One region of the Caballeronia sp. TF1N1 genome, then DNA from elsewhere that is predicted to be linked to it. Evidence: riboswitches for the same ligand, from Rfam matches in the RefSeq annotation. Region 1 holds a riboswitch; the other holds the start of a gene.

Region 1 (8,250 bases):
GCCGCAACGAACCAGCGATACGAGGGCGCTTGCTCCTTCGGAAACGGGCACCTGGAAAACGGCTCAACCTTCCGAAGAAATGATGCGCGGCGAGTGGTGGACCTTGTTCGATGATCCCGCGCTCAACGACCTCGAACGTCAGGCGCAGGAAGCGAACCAGAACCTCAAGGCAGCAGCGGCACGCGTGAAGGAAGCGCGCGCAATCAACCAGACTGCGCGTGCGGGTCTGTTCCCGACGCTCGATGCAGGCTTCGGTCCGACGCGTGAGAAGTTCTCGCCGGCATCGCAGTTCCTGCCGGCGGATGCCAACGTGCCTGCACAAACGTTGTGGCGTGCCCAGGCGAGCGCATCGTATGAAGTCGATCTGTTCGGCCGCGTTTCGGATTCCGTCAAAGCCGCCAACGCCGACACGCAACAAGGCGAAGCGCTTTTCCGCTCGGTGCAGTTGGCCTTGCAAGCGGACGTCGCGCAGAACTACTTCAATCTGCGCGAGCTCGATGCGGAGAACGATGTCTTCACGCGCACGGTGACGTTGCGCGAGCAAGCGTTGAAACTCGTGCAGCGCCGTTTCGATGAAGGCGACATCAGTGAACTCGATGTGGCGCGCGCCAAGTCCGAGCTCGCGACCGCGCGCTCGGATGCGATGACCGTGCAACGTCTGCGCGCATCGTCCGAGCATAGTCTTGCGGTGCTGCTCGGCAAGACGCCGGCTGAATTCAGCGTGGCGGCGAATCCGCTCAAGCCAGTGACGGTTCGCGTGCCGCCGGGCTTGCCTTCAACCTTGCTCGAACGTCGTCCTGACATTGCTGCTGCTGAACGTTCGATGGCCGCAGCAAATGCACGCATAGGCGTAGCGAAGGCTGCATTCTTCCCTTCGCTCACGTTGACGGGCGCAGGCGGCTTCGAGTCGGCAACGCTTGGCGATCTCTTCAAATGGTCGAGCAGAACATTCCTGCTGGGTCCTTTCGCGGGAACGGCGCTGAATATTCCAATCTTCGATGGCGGCCGTCGCAAGGGCAATCTCGCGAATGCACGTGCAATCTATGAAGAGGACGCCGCGAATTATCGGCAACAAGTGCTCGTTGCATTTCGTGAGGTAGAAGACAATTTGTCCGATTTGCGCATTCTCGAAGATCAGACGGCTACGCAATCAGATGCGGTCAAGGCTTCGGTGCGCGCGGCACAACTCTCGCGAACGCAGTACACGGAAGGTGCGGTCAATTATCTCGATGTGATCGATGCGGAGCGCACTGTGCTGCAATCGCAGCGTACTTCGGTGCAGCTTGCGGGAACGCAGGCGGTATCCACAGTCAACTTGATACGTGCATTAGGCGGCGGCTGGGGCGATGCGATGCCCGCGCCGGTGCCTGAGCCGAGTCTCGCGCAGAAGTAATGTGTCTTCAAGGCCCTGCAGAATGCAGGGCCTTATTGTTCGTATCGGGGAACATATGTCTTCATCCGCGGGCCATTTATCCCGGGCCTGCAAATCCCTAAAATTCTTATATGGAAATGGGAGCTAAAGATGAAAGCATTAATTGCCCGACAACTGTATCAACCAGCCGTGGTGCTGCCACTGCTGCTACTCATGCGCCTGATGGTCACCCTTGACTTCAACCTCGCGCAAGTCATGTTCGTGATGGTGTTCAAGGGTTCGCAGCAAGCGTATCAGTTTGCCATTCGCCGCACGCTGCACCGTCAGGAACACATCGGGTGCAGTCACTGCTGCTAAAGCGCTTTAGTAAATCTCCGGGACGTACATGGTCTCCGGCACGGGCTGCCGCAAATAATCCGGATTGAATACGCGCTCGGGCAGCGTGATCGCAGAGTGCTCGATCTCGTGATACGGCACCTGACTCAACAGATGATGCATGCAGTTCAGCCGCGCACGCTTCTTGTCGACGGCCTGAACCACCCACCACGGCGCTTCGGGAATGTGCGAACGCTGCAGCATGACTTCCTTAGCGGCTGTATAGGCTTCCCAGCGGCGTCGGCTTTCGAGGTCCATCGGACTCAGCTTCCACTGCTTTAGCGGATCTTCAATACGCGCCTCGAAGCGCACTTCCTGTTCGTCATCGGTAATAGAAAACCAGTACTTGATGATCTGAACGCCGCTACGCACGAGCATCTTTTCGAACTCGGGCACGGAACGGAAAAACTCTTCGTATTCGGCGTCAGTACAGAAGTTCATCACGCGTTCTACTCCCGCGCGGTTATACCAGCTTCGATCGAACAGAACGATTTCGCCGCCTGCCGGAAGATGCGATACGTAGCGCTGGAAATACCATTGCGTGCGTTCACGATTATTCGGCGCAGGCAGAGCAGCGACGCGGCACACGCGCGGGTTCAGCCGCTGCGTGATGCGCTTGATCGCACCACCTTTACCGGCCGCATCGCGGCCTTCAAAAATCACCACGAGTCTATGGCCCGTATGCACGACCCAATCTTGCAACTTCACCAGTTCGCCCTGCAAGCGAAATAGCTCGCGGAAATAGGTCTTACGAAGCTGCCGTTCCTCGTCGGAGAACGCTGCCTCGCCATCCAGGAAGCGGTCGTCGATCTCCATTTCGAACTCTTCGTCGTAGCTGTCGATCAGGTCGGCATGGAAGCGGCGCTGCTTGTCCATCTCGTTCATTGTGGGCTCCGTGGGCGGCTTGCCGCTGCAATTTTTGCGGCGCAGATTGCTTGATTATGACTGTATTCGAAGGCAATCATATGACGGCGTACGCAACGCTTTGCGCGTTTAGTGCACCAAGGGCAAATTGTCGAGGTCGCTTACGCCGTTAGAATGTTGCGACATTTCAGTGGCATTGCGATGGCAACTTTCCCTTCCGAGGCCAAGACACGATGAATCAAACCTCAAGCGCGATTCCAATTTTCGACGCCGAACGCACCGCGCAGCTCGTTCCTTATGACCGCCTGGTCGACACGCTTGCCGCCACTATGCTCGATTACGCGGCGGGCCGTATCGTCAGTCCGGAGCGGATGGTGGTGCCGCTTGCACAAGGAGGGATCATGTTGTCGATGCCTGCAAGCGCGGCGGACTTGGCCATGCACAAGCTCGTCAACGTGTGCGCGGGTAACGGTGCGCTTGGTTTGCCCACGATTCACGGACAGGTCACCGCATTCGATGCCGTCACCGGCGTGCCGCAATTCATGCTCGACGGCCCTACTGTAACGGGGCGCAGAACGGCGGCGGTGTCGATGCTCGCTATCCGCGCTCTAAGCGAGCAGCCGCCAAAACAAGTGCTGGTGATCGGTACGGGCAAGCAGGCGGCCTATCATGTGGAGGCGATCGCAAGCGTTTATCCCGATGCATCGATCATTGTCCAGGGGTCGCGAGCCGAGCGTGCGAATGCATTCTGCAAGGCCTACGCAGCGGCTTCGCCAAAGTTAGCGGCGCTTGAAAGCTCAAACATTCCTGAAGCTGTCGATGTCGTCATCACCGCGACCACCAGCAAGCAGCCTGTCTATACGCTGCCGGCGCGAGCAGATCGGTTGGTCATCGGTGTTGGCGCCTTTACGCCTGATGCGGCAGAAATAGCGTCGGGCACTATCGATTCAAGCGCTTTGTATGTCGATGACCCGGCAGGCGCGCGCCATGAAGCGGGGGATTTCATCCTCGCCGGTGTGAAATGGGAGAACGTCAATTCACTTGCACAAGCAATCACGGCAAGGGTGAAAAACGAACGCCCGGTCGTATTTAAATCCGTCGGATGCGCGGCATGGGATCTCGCTGCATGTCGAGTTGCTAGAGCTTTATTGTTAGACAAAAATAACCGCGCTATTTAAGGCGCTAGCTGGCTTGGAACGTTCCTTGCTGAATGTCTGTTCAATCGAAAGCTGGCGCAAGCGCCTTTGCACCCAAATGAACAGACCCATGAATAGCCGATACGACACCAGATGGACGCCCGGTTTTCCCGCGCGCGACGACGGGAATGATGGATCAGGCGGTGCGTCCGCGCAGCCTAACGCGGCGCCGCGGGCTGCTTACTTTATCTCCGTGCTGGAGCTTGCAACTGGCGAGAAGCTGGGCAATGACGAGCGCTTACGCGCCGTCGCCATGCTTGAATCGCAGTTTGGCGAGGGGCGTCCACGTACGCTTAAGGAGGCCGTGCGCATTTGTGCCGGAGCCATCGATTCATCGACATTGCAGCGAATGGCGCGTGGCGCTAAGGCTTAAGAAGGGCCTTAGCGAGCGACGCAATTCGTTCACGGTCTTGTAAGACAGGCGGCTCTTATTTAACCGTCTGAATCACTTCGAAGCCTTCGAATTCCGGGTGGCCCAAGTAAAGCTGCCTGGTTTCTCCGCCCGCATTGCGATGCGCGGCGCGAAATGCGTCAGACTGGGTCCACTGTTCGAACGCAGCATGGTTTGTCCAGATCGTGTGACTCGAATAGAGCACATGGTCATCCCGCGTCGGTCCCTTTAGCAGATGGAACTCCACGAAGCCCGGCACTTCCTTGAGGTGCGTGTCGCGGTTTGTCCAGAGATGTTCGAAATCGGCTTCCGCGCCTGGAACGATCTTGAAGCGGTTCATGGCAATGTACATGTCGATATGGCTCCTTGGTTTTAGGCATTCGAAAAATAATGAGGCCTTTGACAGTTCGACCAGCGTCCTAAAGCCGCCGAAGAACATGCGTTTGGGATCGAACGGCGGTTCGCCGTTTTCCATCATGCTCTTAAGACGCGAGTCTTCCATTACTTTGGCGTTGACGGCGTCACGCTGTTCGCGCGATTCATAGACTATCCACGAGAACACCACCGTTTCGCCTTCCTTGAGCTGTACGCTTCGAGGGAACGAGGTGAGCTCGCCTGGCTTAACATCGTCGGCAATACATTCGACAAACTGCAGCGCGCCATACTCCAGCCATATTTTGCCCGCTGCATCGGCCATGCTGCGATACGCGTCGACCTTGTCGATCGGCACTGGTACGACGAAACCATCCACATAGTGCGCCATTGCTGTCTCCTTTGAGCGAACCAGTCGCTGCTTGCTTTGAGCACCGGGCGGCCATCTAAGTTCAGGAGGGCACGTACGTCCATTTGCCTTCCGCGAACTTGAGCAAGACGGACGACAGCGGCGCGAGATCCATCTTGAGTATCGACGACAACGGTTCGTCGCGCACGATACAGAGCGCCGCCTTCATGACGATGGCGTGCGTTACGACTATGCAGTATTCGTGCTCCGTATTCGAAGCAAGCCCCTCGAGCGCTTTCTCAACGCGCTTTGACAGCATTGCCACGCTCTCGCCGCCATGCGGCCTTGCATGGGGATCGGAAAGCCATGCCGCAACGTCTTGAGGCTCGCGCTCACTAACCTCGCGAATGGAACGACCGCGCCATTCTCCATAGTCGATGTCGTCGAATGCGGCATCGATCGAGAAATCTGTCGTGATCCAGGCCGCTGTTTCGCAAGCAGCGCGGGCCGGGCTGGATGTAACGCGGCTTGGCTCGCCCGGGAGGTCGAGCGTGCATTCAGCCTGTTCGACAGGCTCGTCGCCTTGCGGAAAACGCCCACCTTTCATGGCATGCGTGGCGGCGTGGCACAGCAAAATCAATGTCGATTGCATAGCCTTTAGCTCATGGTCGTTTTACTTTGCTGGCAATCATCATAGAATGGCAAGCTTGCAGTGCGAGGAAGCCGGTGGAAGCCCGGCACGGTCGCGCCACTGTATGCGGTTCGCGCTAAGAGCGCGATGCCGCGAGTCAGACCCCGCTGCATGCTCTTCGTCTATCGGGACGCGCTTTTCCCTGGAGAAATTTCAATGAATAGGTCCAACGCGCCGGCTTTTTCCGCTGGTATTGCAACGCCCGCTAACGATGCGCCGGTCCCCATTCCGGTGCGTGAGGTCCTTCCTTGGGCCGTTTTTATCGGCCTCGTTCTGCTGATCGCGATTTATTTCGTCGGCGCCGAGCAGGGTGCAACGTCCATTATCTCGGGGATGTACGTCCACGAATTCGTTCACGATGGCCGGCACTTGCTCGGCTTTCCGTGCCACTGAGGACGGAGCATGATTCGCAACTTGCTTATACGCGGTATGGTCGCGGGACTCGTCGCGGGCCTGATCGGCTTTGGCTTTGCGCGCGGCTTCGGCGAACCTTCAGTTGCTCGGGCTATCGCGTTCGAAGAACAGCACGAGCATGCACAAGCGCCCGCACACGATAATCACGATGAAGCGGCGGCAGCGCAATCGCATAGTCATGGTGATGATGAAGAACTCGTTAGCCGGGACACGCAAGCGGGTTTGGGCTTACTAACGGGCGTGGTGGTGTTCGGCACGGCTTTAGGCGGTATTTTCTCGCTGATCTTTGCCTTGGCTTATGGGCGGCTCGGCTCGTTGCATGCGCGCGGAACGTCGGTTTTGCTTGCGCTCATTGGTTTCTTTAGCGTTGCGCTCGTGCCGTTCATCAAATATCCCCCAAACCCGCCCGCCGTCGGCAATGCCGAAACCATCGGTCCGCGTACGGCGCTTTTCTTCGGCATGGTGGCGATATCAATCGTCGGCGCGGTGTTCGCGGTCTATGCGCAGCGACGCTTGCAGGCGCGTCGCGGCAACTGGAACGCGGCGCTTATTGCGGCGGCTGGTTACGTCGTCTTGATGGTTATCGCGCAAGTGGCACTGCCTTCTGTCGACGAAGTACCCGTCGACTTTTCCGCGTCGTTGTTGTGGAATTTCAGGCTGACTGCCGTCGGTATTCAAGCATTGATTTGGGCAACGCTTGGACTGCTCTTCGGCGCGCTTGCGTCACGTGAACTCGAGCGTCCGGCAGCGCGTCGCATGGCCGCTGCCTGAATCGAATGCTCGATGGATGTCAAAAGGCCCGCGTCGCTTGAGCACGAGCGCGGGCCTTCGTTCATTGCGAGGCCGCGCGCCGCTCAAGCAACTGGTCGAACAACGCGAGCTTCGCGTGATCGTCCATCGTTTTAAAGAACTTAATTTCCTCGCGGCTTCTAAAGCATCCCGCGCACAGGCCGCTCGATGCATCGAGCTTGCACACGCCGGTGCACGGCGAGCCGATTGGTTCCTGCGCGCTGGCGCGTTCGATCATTTCGGCGAGGTCGCGTGGCCCGATTTCGGTCGGTGTCGTCATAGCGCTTCGCCGCGAAAGAGCGCAGCCATTGCCGCAGGATTCGAGGGCCAGTAAGCGTGCATGTAAGTGGCCGTTATCGCGCCATGACGATAAAGCGCTTCGCCCTGCGCACCGGTCGTTGCGTGCGTGGCTGCCGTGAAAGGCTGCATCGATGTCTTGAGCGTCGAATAGTGAAAGGTGTGGCCGGTGAGCGGACCGTGGGCGGTGTCGACTCGTTGCATCGCCAGCCGCGAAAGACGGCGTTGCATGGTGGCGTCGCCGGGAAGGGCGCTTAGCATTGAATGACGATTGCCTTCGACATCCGTCAGTGCGTCGAGCAGGTAGAGCATACCGCCGCATTCCGCGACTACCGCGCGATTGCGCGCGATATGTTTTTTTATCGAAGCGCGCGTGCACGCATTGGAAGCAAGCGTCGCGGCATGAAGCTCGGGGTAGCCGCCGGGCAAGTAGAGCGCATCGACATGGGCGGGTACGGGCTCATCCGCTAGCGGGGAAAAATAGCTGACGCTTGCGCCCGATGCCTTTAGCAAATCGACATTCGCGGGATAAATAAATGAAAACGCGGCGTCCCGCGCGATCGCAATGTGCAATCCGTCGAGAAGACGCGGCGGTTCACTTGGCGTGATGTCGTCGTCGAAGCGAACGAGCGGCGGCAAATCGGCAAGCGTGGTCGCGGCAATGGCATCGGCGGCGCGGTCGAGACGCGCATCCAGGTCCGCCACTTCCCGCGCTTGAGTAAGGCCGAGGTGACGTTCGGGTAGCGCGATATCGTCCGCGTTCGAAAAATGACCGCAATAGCGCAGCCCTTCGGGGATGGCTTCGGCCAGCATCTGTGCATGGCGCGCAGACGCCACGCGATTTGCAAGCACGCCATGAAACGGCACATCGGGCCGATAACGCGCAAGTCCGAACGCAAGCGCGCCGAAGGTTTGCGCCATGCCATGCGCGCCGATTACCGCAAGCACTGGCACATTGAACGCAGCGGCGAGATCGGCGCTGCTCGGCGTGCCATCGAAGAGGCCCATTACGCCTTCGATCAAAATAAGGTCGGCTTCCTTGGCGGCCGCGGAAAGCATCGCGCGGCACGCTTCCAGTCCGACCATCCAAAGATGCAGCGAATAAACGGGCGACCCGCATGCCCGCTCGAGAATCATCGG
Region 2 (8,250 bases), on a different contig from region 1:
GTCGAGCACCTCGGGTGCGATCTTCGCCGCGACGAGCAGGCCGGAAGTCGCGATGAAGCCATCGACGAGAATCGTCATGCCCGCGTCCGCCGCAGCGAGACACGCACCCGCGATCATCGCGATCTCGAAGCCGCCGAACGTCGCGAGCGTGTCGATTGCATCGCCTTCGGCCGCATGCAACGCGAGCGCTCGGCCAAGCACGTCGCGCTTGTGCGCAAGGCCGCGATCGTCGAGACCCGTGCCGCGTCCGACGCATTCGCCAATGGGCACACCGCACAGACGGCTCATCAGGCACGCCGCCGCCGACGTGTTCGCAATCCCCATCTCGCCGAAGCCGATCACGTTCGTGCCGAGCGCCGCGTGATGCCGCACACGCGCCGCGCCGCGCGCGATGCCTTCGAGCGCGGTCTCGCGCGACATCGCCGCTTCCTTCGCGAAGTTGCGCGTGCCGAGGCCGAGCGACAGACGCTCGTAGCCGCTATCGATGGGAATCGGTGTCGCCACGCCCGCATCGACCACTTCGAGCATCATGCCGACCGAACGCGACAGCGCGTTGATCGCCGCGCCGCCCGCCAGAAAATTCGCGACCATCTGCGCGGTCACTTCTTGCGGATACGGACTCACGCCCTCGGCCGCGATACCGTGATCGCCCGCAAACACGATCATCGCCGGGCGCTCGATGCGCGGCTTCGTCGTGCGCTGAATCGCGCCCATTTGCAGCGCGAGCGTTTCGAGCCGACCGAGGCTGCCCGGCGGCTTCGTTTTCGTATCGATGATGCGTTGCAGTTCGGCTTCGCGCGAACGGTCTGGCGCGCGGGGCGTGGGCAAGTCGTGGGCGTTTGACATCGGCAATCCTTCAGGTGCGTGCAACGGGAATGGACGGCACGAGCGCTTCGTGCTCGCCATCGCGAATCAAGGCTAGCGGATAGCCGAACGCGGCGCTCGCGCGTTCAGGCGTGAGCACGTCCGCGACGAGACCGGCGTGCGCGCCGCCCTTGCCATCGAGCAAAAGCGCGTGCGTCGAAAAGCGCCGCGCGAGATTGAGATCGTGACACGAGAAAATCACCGTGCGGCCGGACTTGCGCGCGGCGTCGGCCAGTACGTGCAGACAATCGATTTGATGATGCAGGTCCAGATGCGCGAGCGGTTCGTCGAGCAGCAAGAGCGGTGTGTTTTGGCACAGCACGGCGGCGAGCGTCACGCGTTGCCGTTCGCCGCCCGACAATGTCAGGACATCGCGCGAGGCGAACGATAGAAGACCGAGCGCATCGAGCGCGGCATGCGCGGCAGCGCGGTCTTCGGCGCTCTCCCAGCCCCAGCCCGTGACATACGGAAAGCGGTTCAGCAGCACGGTGTCGAGTACGGTCGCGCTGAAGGCATCGTGCGAGCTTTGCGGCATCAGCGAGCGCGCGCGTGCGAGATCCGCCGCGCGCCAGGACGCGAGTGCGCGGCCATCGAGCGATATCGCGCCTTTGGCCGGCTTTGTCAAACCCGCGAGCACGCCAATGAGCGTGGTTTTGCCCGCGCCGTTCGGCCCGGCTATGCACCACATCTCGCCCGCGCCGATACTTTGTGTGAGGTCTTCCACGAGCGTGCGTGCGCCCGCGCGCAAGCTGACGTGTTCGATATGCAGGGTCATCGCGGTCTCGCCAGCAGCATCCACAGGAACATCGGCACGCCGACGAGTGCGGTCACCACGCCCACCGGCAATTGCGCGGGCGCGATCGCCGTGCGCGCGACGAGATCGGCGCTCATTACCGCGAGGCCGCCTGCTAGCGCCGACGCCGGCACGAGCATGCGCTGATCGTTGCCGAACGCGAGCCGTAATAAATGCGGCACGACGAGCCCAACGAAGCCGATGGTGCCCGCCGTCGTGACAGCCGCCGCTGCCGCAAGCGATGCGACGAGATACACCGACAGCCGCACGCGCGAGACAGGCACGCCGAGCGAACGCGCGGCCGTATCGCCACGCAACAGCACGTTGAGTTGCGGCGCGAGCGGCACGACGACGATCATCGCGACGACGAGCGCGATCAGCGCGGGCCACGGCGTCGCTGCGCCGTTCAGGTCGCCCGTCAGCCAGAAGATCATCCCGCGCAAGCGATTCTCCGGCGCAATGCTGAGGATCAACGTGATGAGCGCGCCCCAGCCCGCCGCTATCACGACCCCTGTCAGCAGAAGACGCGGCGAGGCATCGCGGTCGCCGTGCCACAGGTCGCGTCGCGCGAGTCCGAGCACCAGCACGATGGATGCGAACGCGCCCGCGCACGCCGCCAGATCGATGCCCCACCACGGCAGCGACGCGAGCATCGCCGTGAGCGCGAAGGTCGCTGCGCCGCCGGATACGCCGAGCACGTACGGCTCGGCCAGCGGATTGCGCAACAGCACTTGCAGCAGCGCGCCGGAAAGCGCGAGCAAGGCGCCCGAAGCGAAACCCGCAAGCGCGCGCGGCAAACGCAAGGTGAGCACGATGTCATCGGCGATATCGGGCGCGGCCGCATGCGCGTGCAGCAACGCCGCGATGGCGCGCGGCAAGGGCAACGCGACGCTGCCGAGCGCGAGCGACGCCATGAACACAAGCAACGCGGCAAGCCCGAGCGCAGCCCAGATGCCTAACGCGCGTTTCGCGTTCATCGCGCGGCGCAGGTCAACGGTGTCGCTCACGACGGGCGCCAGCCGAGCGTGACATAAGCGCCGCGCCTCGGCGTGTTGTACGAATAAGCCAGTTCATAGTTCCGGTCGAAGAGGTTGTCGACACGCGCGCTCACGTACCACGACTTCGTGATGTCATAGCGCGCCGACAGATTCACGACGCCATAGCCCGCGAGCGTCGAATCGTAATCGCTGCGCGCACCGCTCACGATCCACTCGCCACCCACGCGCCAGCTTCCTATCGAGCGATGCGCGCTGAAACTCGCGAAACGCCGCGCACGGCGCGTCAGGTCCTGATTGCCGGTTTCATCGACGGGATTCTGGAACGTCACGCCCGCGCGCAAATCAGTGGCGCCGACATGCCCTGCCCACGATCCCTCGACGCCCTGCACCTTCGCGCGTCCGACGTTCTGCGCGATATAGAAGCCGCTGCCGTCCGATACGTAATCGATCAGATTCGAATAGCGCGTCTGAAACGCCGTCACGCGCAGCACGCCCACTTGGTCCGATGCGTACTGCAGCGCCGCTTCCACCGAATGACTGCGCTCGGGCTGAATGGACGGATTGCCGCTGAACGGATAGTAGAGATCGTCGAAGCTCGGCGCGCGGAACGACGCCGCGTAACTCGCGCTCGCGCGCCAGTGCGTGTCGATGTTGTACGCATAGCCCAGATAGTAGCTGTTCGCGCCGCCGAAATCGGAATACTGGTCGTGGCGCAGATTGGCCTGCACTTCGCTCGGACCGAAGCGTCCCACATAGCCCGCGTACACCGAATTCACGTGACGATCCGGCGCGCTGAACTGATCCGAATCGAGCGTCTGGTCGAGATGCTCGTAACCGAACAGGAGCTTGTGCGCCTCCGTCAGGCGAAAGTCGTTCTGCCACAGATACTGGCGATCCTCGGAATTGAAGCGGCTCGTATAGATGCCGTTCTGCTCGATGTTCGCGCGGTCCTGTCCCTGCGCGACCGTGAAATGCGTGGTCCACTGGTCCGTGATACGGCCGTTCGCAAACACCGATGTCGACCGCACGCGACTGTGCGAATCGTTGAGATCGCCGGGCAAGCCGTAGGCATCGTCGAAACTGTCGATGCCGTTCGACTGATAGAAGCGCACGCCCGCGTCCCATTTGTCGCCGAACTTGTGGCGCAGCGTGGCCGCGATGCTTTCGTTCAGATAACCGTTCGCGTTCGGATTGGCGTTGGGCGCGAGCGCGGGATCGATCGACGAGAAACCATCGGTCTTCTCGCGCGATACGTTGAAGCTGAAGGTCGTGCGGCCTTCTCTATCGAGCGCGCCGGAAACGCCCGCCGCTTGCCGCTGCGTGTGATAGCTGCCGTATTCCGTCTCGAAGTAGAAGCGCGGCGGATGCGCCTCGCCGTCTTTCGTGAAGATCTGCACGACGCCGCCGATCGCGCCCGAGCCGTACAGCGCCGACACGTTGCCGTTCACGACTTCGATGCGGTCGATCTGATCCGGCATGATCTGCGCAAGCTGCGCCGAGCCGAGCGATGCGGACTCCACACGCACGCCGTCGATCAAAACGAGCGATTGCGTCGAGGACGCGCCGCGTATGAACGCGCTTGCATTCGCTCCCGGGCCGCCATTGCGCGTCACCTGCACGCCGGGCGCAAGACCGATGACGCCGAGCGCGTCGTAGGCATTGCTATCGGCGATATCCTGGGCGTCGAAGAGCGAAGTCTGCGCGATCGTATCGGCGAGAGGTTGCGCGGTGCGCGTCGCGGTCACGACGACGGGCGCGAGCGGCGGTTGCGAGGCTTCGTCCGCGAGCGCTTCATGAGCGAGCAGCCATGTGTTGAGGGCGACGAGCGCAGCGCGTTCGATCGTTTTGCGTCTGCCCGCGTGTCGGGCAAGTGGCGATACCATGCGTGAAATGTTCCCATGCGTAGGCTGGCGCGACCTCGCTCCCCGCAAGGCCAATGCGCGACGAGCGCGCTCGAATGCGAACAGACGAACGCGCTGAACAGTTGGCCGGTATCCGGGCTGGCGACACACCGTCCCGCCTTCCCACGCATGAAGCGCAGTGGCATCGACACGTTCTTCGCCTTGCCTGCGTCGAGCGGCGGATTCTTGCGAATCAGACAGACTCGCAAGCAAACTCACACGACGGCGCGGCGAAAAACGCGCAAGGGACGACTTGCAACTTGCGTTGCGGTCGCTTACCGTTGCGGGGGCAGCACAGGTTGGCGTGGCCTTGGCGGCGCCGCTTCCTGTTTCCCGTTTGACTGCGCCCGCAAAAGAAATGCGGACGCGAGCACCAAAAGTGCGGCAAGTGTAGGAGCGCGATTCAGGACCGTCAAGAAACGACCCTGGCCGATCATCGCAAGACACACGGCTCACGACGAACCAACTAGAACCCGCCGTCGCAACACATCGGCAGCGCCCGCGCTTTCCACACACGAATGCATCGCGATGCACGCATGATCGCGTGCTGTTACGTCTCGAAACGAGACAATTATCGGAAGCTCCGTTGAACCGCGCTAGAATGCGAGGTCTTTAGAGGACGCAGCACATGCTCAACGAACTCGAATCACTGTCAGGAAATATCGGCCGGCTGATCCAGATCAGCGAGCGGCACAATCAGGCGCGTCTCGCGCTTGAAGCACAAATCGAACAACTGCGTAGCGACTACGCGAACGTGCAGGCAGAGCTCGTGCAAATGCGCGAAGAGCGCGACACGCTCCAAGCCGAACGCGATTCCCTCTCGGCCAAGATCGACGACGCGCAGGTCCGCCTGAACGCGATTCTCGAAAAGTTGCCGCGCGGCAAGTCCGCGAATCATGCCGAGACGGAAAATCAGCTCGATCTCCTCGATGCCCGTTCTCACGATGTGCAAGCCGCGCACGAGCATGCGCACGCGGGAGAGCACAGCGAGCATCATCACGGAGAGAAGGCATGACGACCACGCAGATCGAAGTATCCATTCTCGGCCAGCAATATCGCCTCGCCTGTTCGCCGGAAACCGAAGGCGCGCTGCGGGAAGCGGTGGCACGGGTCGACGCCGAGATGAACAAGGTGCGCAATGCAAGCAACGTGCGCGGGCAAGACCGCATCGCGGTGATGGCCGCGCTTTCACTCGCTTCCGAATTGCTGAGGCTGCAAGAAAGCGTGCGTCATGGCGAGGCCTTCCCCGCCGAGGAAATTCGCCGCACGATGCACTCCATGAACGAACAGCTTGGTGCTGTCATCGCGCAGTATGAAGTGCAGTGACCGAAGTGCCGCCACGCCGCTCCTTGGCGAACGCTAATCGGTCGCGCGATGTCAATCGAAAAAAGAAACTGCGCAATTGGTGTCGAGAGGCTGCATTAGACATTCGATTGGTGTAGAGTGACTACTCCCTGCCTGGTTCGCCAAGGTCATATATTCCTTGAACCAATGCTACATTGGCACGGTTGTGGAAACTTGCAGCACGGGCGCGCGCGTCACTCTGTCTGATGTACCCGAAGTGTTGCTTACTGCGACCAATCTTGAACCCAGGTTCAGGATGCCGGCCTAGCGGCCGAGGTGGGGACCCTACTCCAGCGGCATCGGTTCATACCGATGCCGTTTGCTTTTGTCGAGCCCGTTTTAAAACCCCGTTGCCGAATCCATCATGCGCTACTGGCTGATGAAGTCCGAACCGGACGAAGCGAGCATCGATCATCTCGCGCACGCGCCGAAGAAAACCCTCCCGTGGACGGGCGTGCGCAACTATCAGGCGCGCAACTTCATGCGCGACCAGATGCAAGTCGGCGACGGCGTGCTCTTCTATCATTCGAGTTGCCCGGAGCCGGGCATTGCGGGCATCGCCAAAGTCTGTTCTACGGCCTATCCCGATCCCACTCAGTTCGACGCCAAAAGCCCGTACTTCGACGCCAAGTCCACGCAGGAGACGCCGCGCTGGATGCTCGTCGATGTGCGCTTCGTCAAGAAGACGCTGTTGATTCCGCTCGCGACATTGCGCGAACACGCGGAACTCGCCGACATGCAAGTGCTCGCGCGCGGTAATCGGCTGTCGATCACGCCCGTGACCGAGGCGCAGTGGCGCTTCATAACCGAGCGTCTGGTCTAGGGCGCGCGAATCGTTCAAGGGAACTAAGGGAACGAACGAAGCGCCTAAGTGCGGTCGCGAATCACGCGATGCTCTTGCACTCGGAGTCCTTAGATGATCGACAAGAAAACCGCCGCCGCCCTCGCCTTCGTCGCGATGTCGAGCGCCGCGCTCACGCTTCCGCTTTCGGCCGCCGCTCAGACGGTAATTACCAATCCGCAGCCATCCGGCGTGCTTTCGCTATCCGCGCAAGCCAGCGCGCAAGTGCCGCAAGATGTCGTCAACATCACGCTGTTCTACGAGCAGGAAGCGGCCGATCCATCGTCGCTCACCACCACGCTCAATCAGCGCGCCGAAGCCGCATTGCGCGAAGCAAAAGGCGTCGACAACGTGACCGCGAAAAGCGGCTCGTTCACGGTTTATCCGAGCACGGATCGCGACGGCAAGATCTCCGCGTGGCGCGGCCGCACGGAGGTCGTGCTGGAATCGCACGACTTCGCGGCGGCGTCCAAGCTCGCGGGCAAGATGAGTAACGCCATGCAAGTCGGCAGCGTCGCGTTCTCGCTGTCGCCCGAAGCGCAGCGCGCCGCCGAGCAGAAGCTCTCGACTCAGGCCATCGAGTCGTTCCGCAAGGAAGCGCAGGCCGCGAGTCAGGCGTTCGGTTACGCCAACTTCACGATCCGCGAAGTGAACGTGGGCCACAGCGGCGCGGGTCCGCGCCCGGTGATGATGATGCAGGCCCGCTCGCTTGGCGCGGACGCGAAGGTCGGCGCGCCGATGGCGCTCGAAGCCGGCACGACGACGGTGACCGTCGACGTGTCGGGTTCGGTGCAAATGGGGCGATAACTGCTGTGCCGGAGAACGCGGCGTGATTTACGCCGCGTTGCCGGACACGCGTTTCTGACGTTTGTACGCCCACACCATCATGACGATGCCCGCGACGATCATTGGCAGCGAGAGCCATTGGCCCATCGAAAAGCCGAGCGCGAGGAGTCCGAGATAATCATCCGGCTCGCGCGCGAATTCCACCGTGAAGCGCGCGAGTCCATAACCGATCAGAAACAACGCCGACACTGCGCCCACCGGCCGCGGTTTGCGCGCGAAGAGGTAGATCACCGCAAACAGCACGAGCCCTTCCAGCGCGATTTCATACAACTGCGACGGATGGCGCGGCAGCATGTGATAGCGCGAGAAAATCTCCGAGAGATTGTATTGCGCATCGAACTGCGGATGCTTCGCGAGCCAGATGGCGTCGTCGTTGGTGGAGTTTTGGAAGAGCATGGCCCAGGGCGCGGCCGGGTCGGTCACGCGGCCCCATAACTCACCGTTGATGAAGTTGCCGAGACGCCCCGCCGCCAGTCCGAGCGGCACCATCGGCGCGACAAAATCCGTCACCTGCAGCCACGTGCGCTTGCGCTGAAACGCGAACAAGACCATCGCGAGCGTCACGCCGAGAAAGCCGCCGTGAAACGACATGCCGCCTTCCCACACCTTGAAGATATCGAGCGGATGCGCGAAGTAATAACTCGCCTTGTAGAACACCACATA

The links. A riboswitch is a leader RNA that binds a small molecule or an ion and turns the genes downstream of it on or off. The one in region 1 is predicted to bind cobalamin.
Region 2: it holds a riboswitch for cobalamin, as region 1 does, so the genes downstream of both, LDZ28_RS03080 (TonB-dependent receptor domain-containing protein) here and LDZ28_RS16640 (CbtB-domain containing protein) in region 1, are expected to answer to the same signal.

Annotation. Positions count from the first base shown of each region.
Region 1 covers NZ_CP084627.1:569,350-577,599, forward strand. The annotation lists gene LDZ28_RS16600 (efflux transporter outer membrane subunit) at 1-1,393, shown strand, start outside; gene LDZ28_RS16605 (hypothetical protein) at 1,523-1,729, shown strand; gene ppk2 (polyphosphate kinase 2) at 1,736-2,632, opposite strand; gene lhpI (bifunctional Delta(1)-pyrroline-2-carboxylate/Delta(1)-piperideine-2-carboxylate reductase) at 2,845-3,789, shown strand; gene LDZ28_RS16620 (hypothetical protein) at 3,803-4,180, shown strand; gene LDZ28_RS16625 (antibiotic biosynthesis monooxygenase) at 4,236-4,550, opposite strand; partial or broken gene LDZ28_RS16630 (DUF1428 domain-containing protein) at 4,602-4,961, opposite strand; gene LDZ28_RS16635 (histidine phosphatase family protein) at 5,023-5,571, opposite strand; cobalamin riboswitch at 5,613-5,737, shown strand; gene LDZ28_RS16640 (CbtB-domain containing protein) at 5,767-6,003, shown strand; gene LDZ28_RS16645 (CbtA family protein) at 6,013-6,795, shown strand; gene LDZ28_RS16650 (DUF1289 domain-containing protein) at 6,857-7,093, opposite strand; gene LDZ28_RS16655 (cobyrinate a,c-diamide synthase) at 7,090-8,250, opposite strand, start outside.
Region 2 covers NZ_CP084626.1:661,238-669,487, reverse strand. The annotation lists gene cobT (nicotinate-nucleotide--dimethylbenzimidazole phosphoribosyltransferase) at 1-846, opposite strand, end outside; gene LDZ28_RS03090 (ABC transporter ATP-binding protein) at 857-1,639, opposite strand; gene LDZ28_RS03085 (iron ABC transporter permease) at 1,636-2,634, opposite strand; gene LDZ28_RS03080 (TonB-dependent receptor domain-containing protein) at 2,661-4,538, opposite strand; cobalamin riboswitch at 4,624-4,949, opposite strand; gene LDZ28_RS03075 (ATPase) at 5,185-5,571, shown strand; gene LDZ28_RS03070 (cell division protein ZapA) at 5,568-5,882, shown strand; RNA gene ssrS (6S RNA) at 6,005-6,187, shown strand; gene LDZ28_RS03060 (EVE domain-containing protein) at 6,265-6,723, shown strand; gene LDZ28_RS03055 (SIMPL domain-containing protein) at 6,817-7,548, shown strand; gene lgt (prolipoprotein diacylglyceryl transferase) at 7,576-8,250, opposite strand, start outside.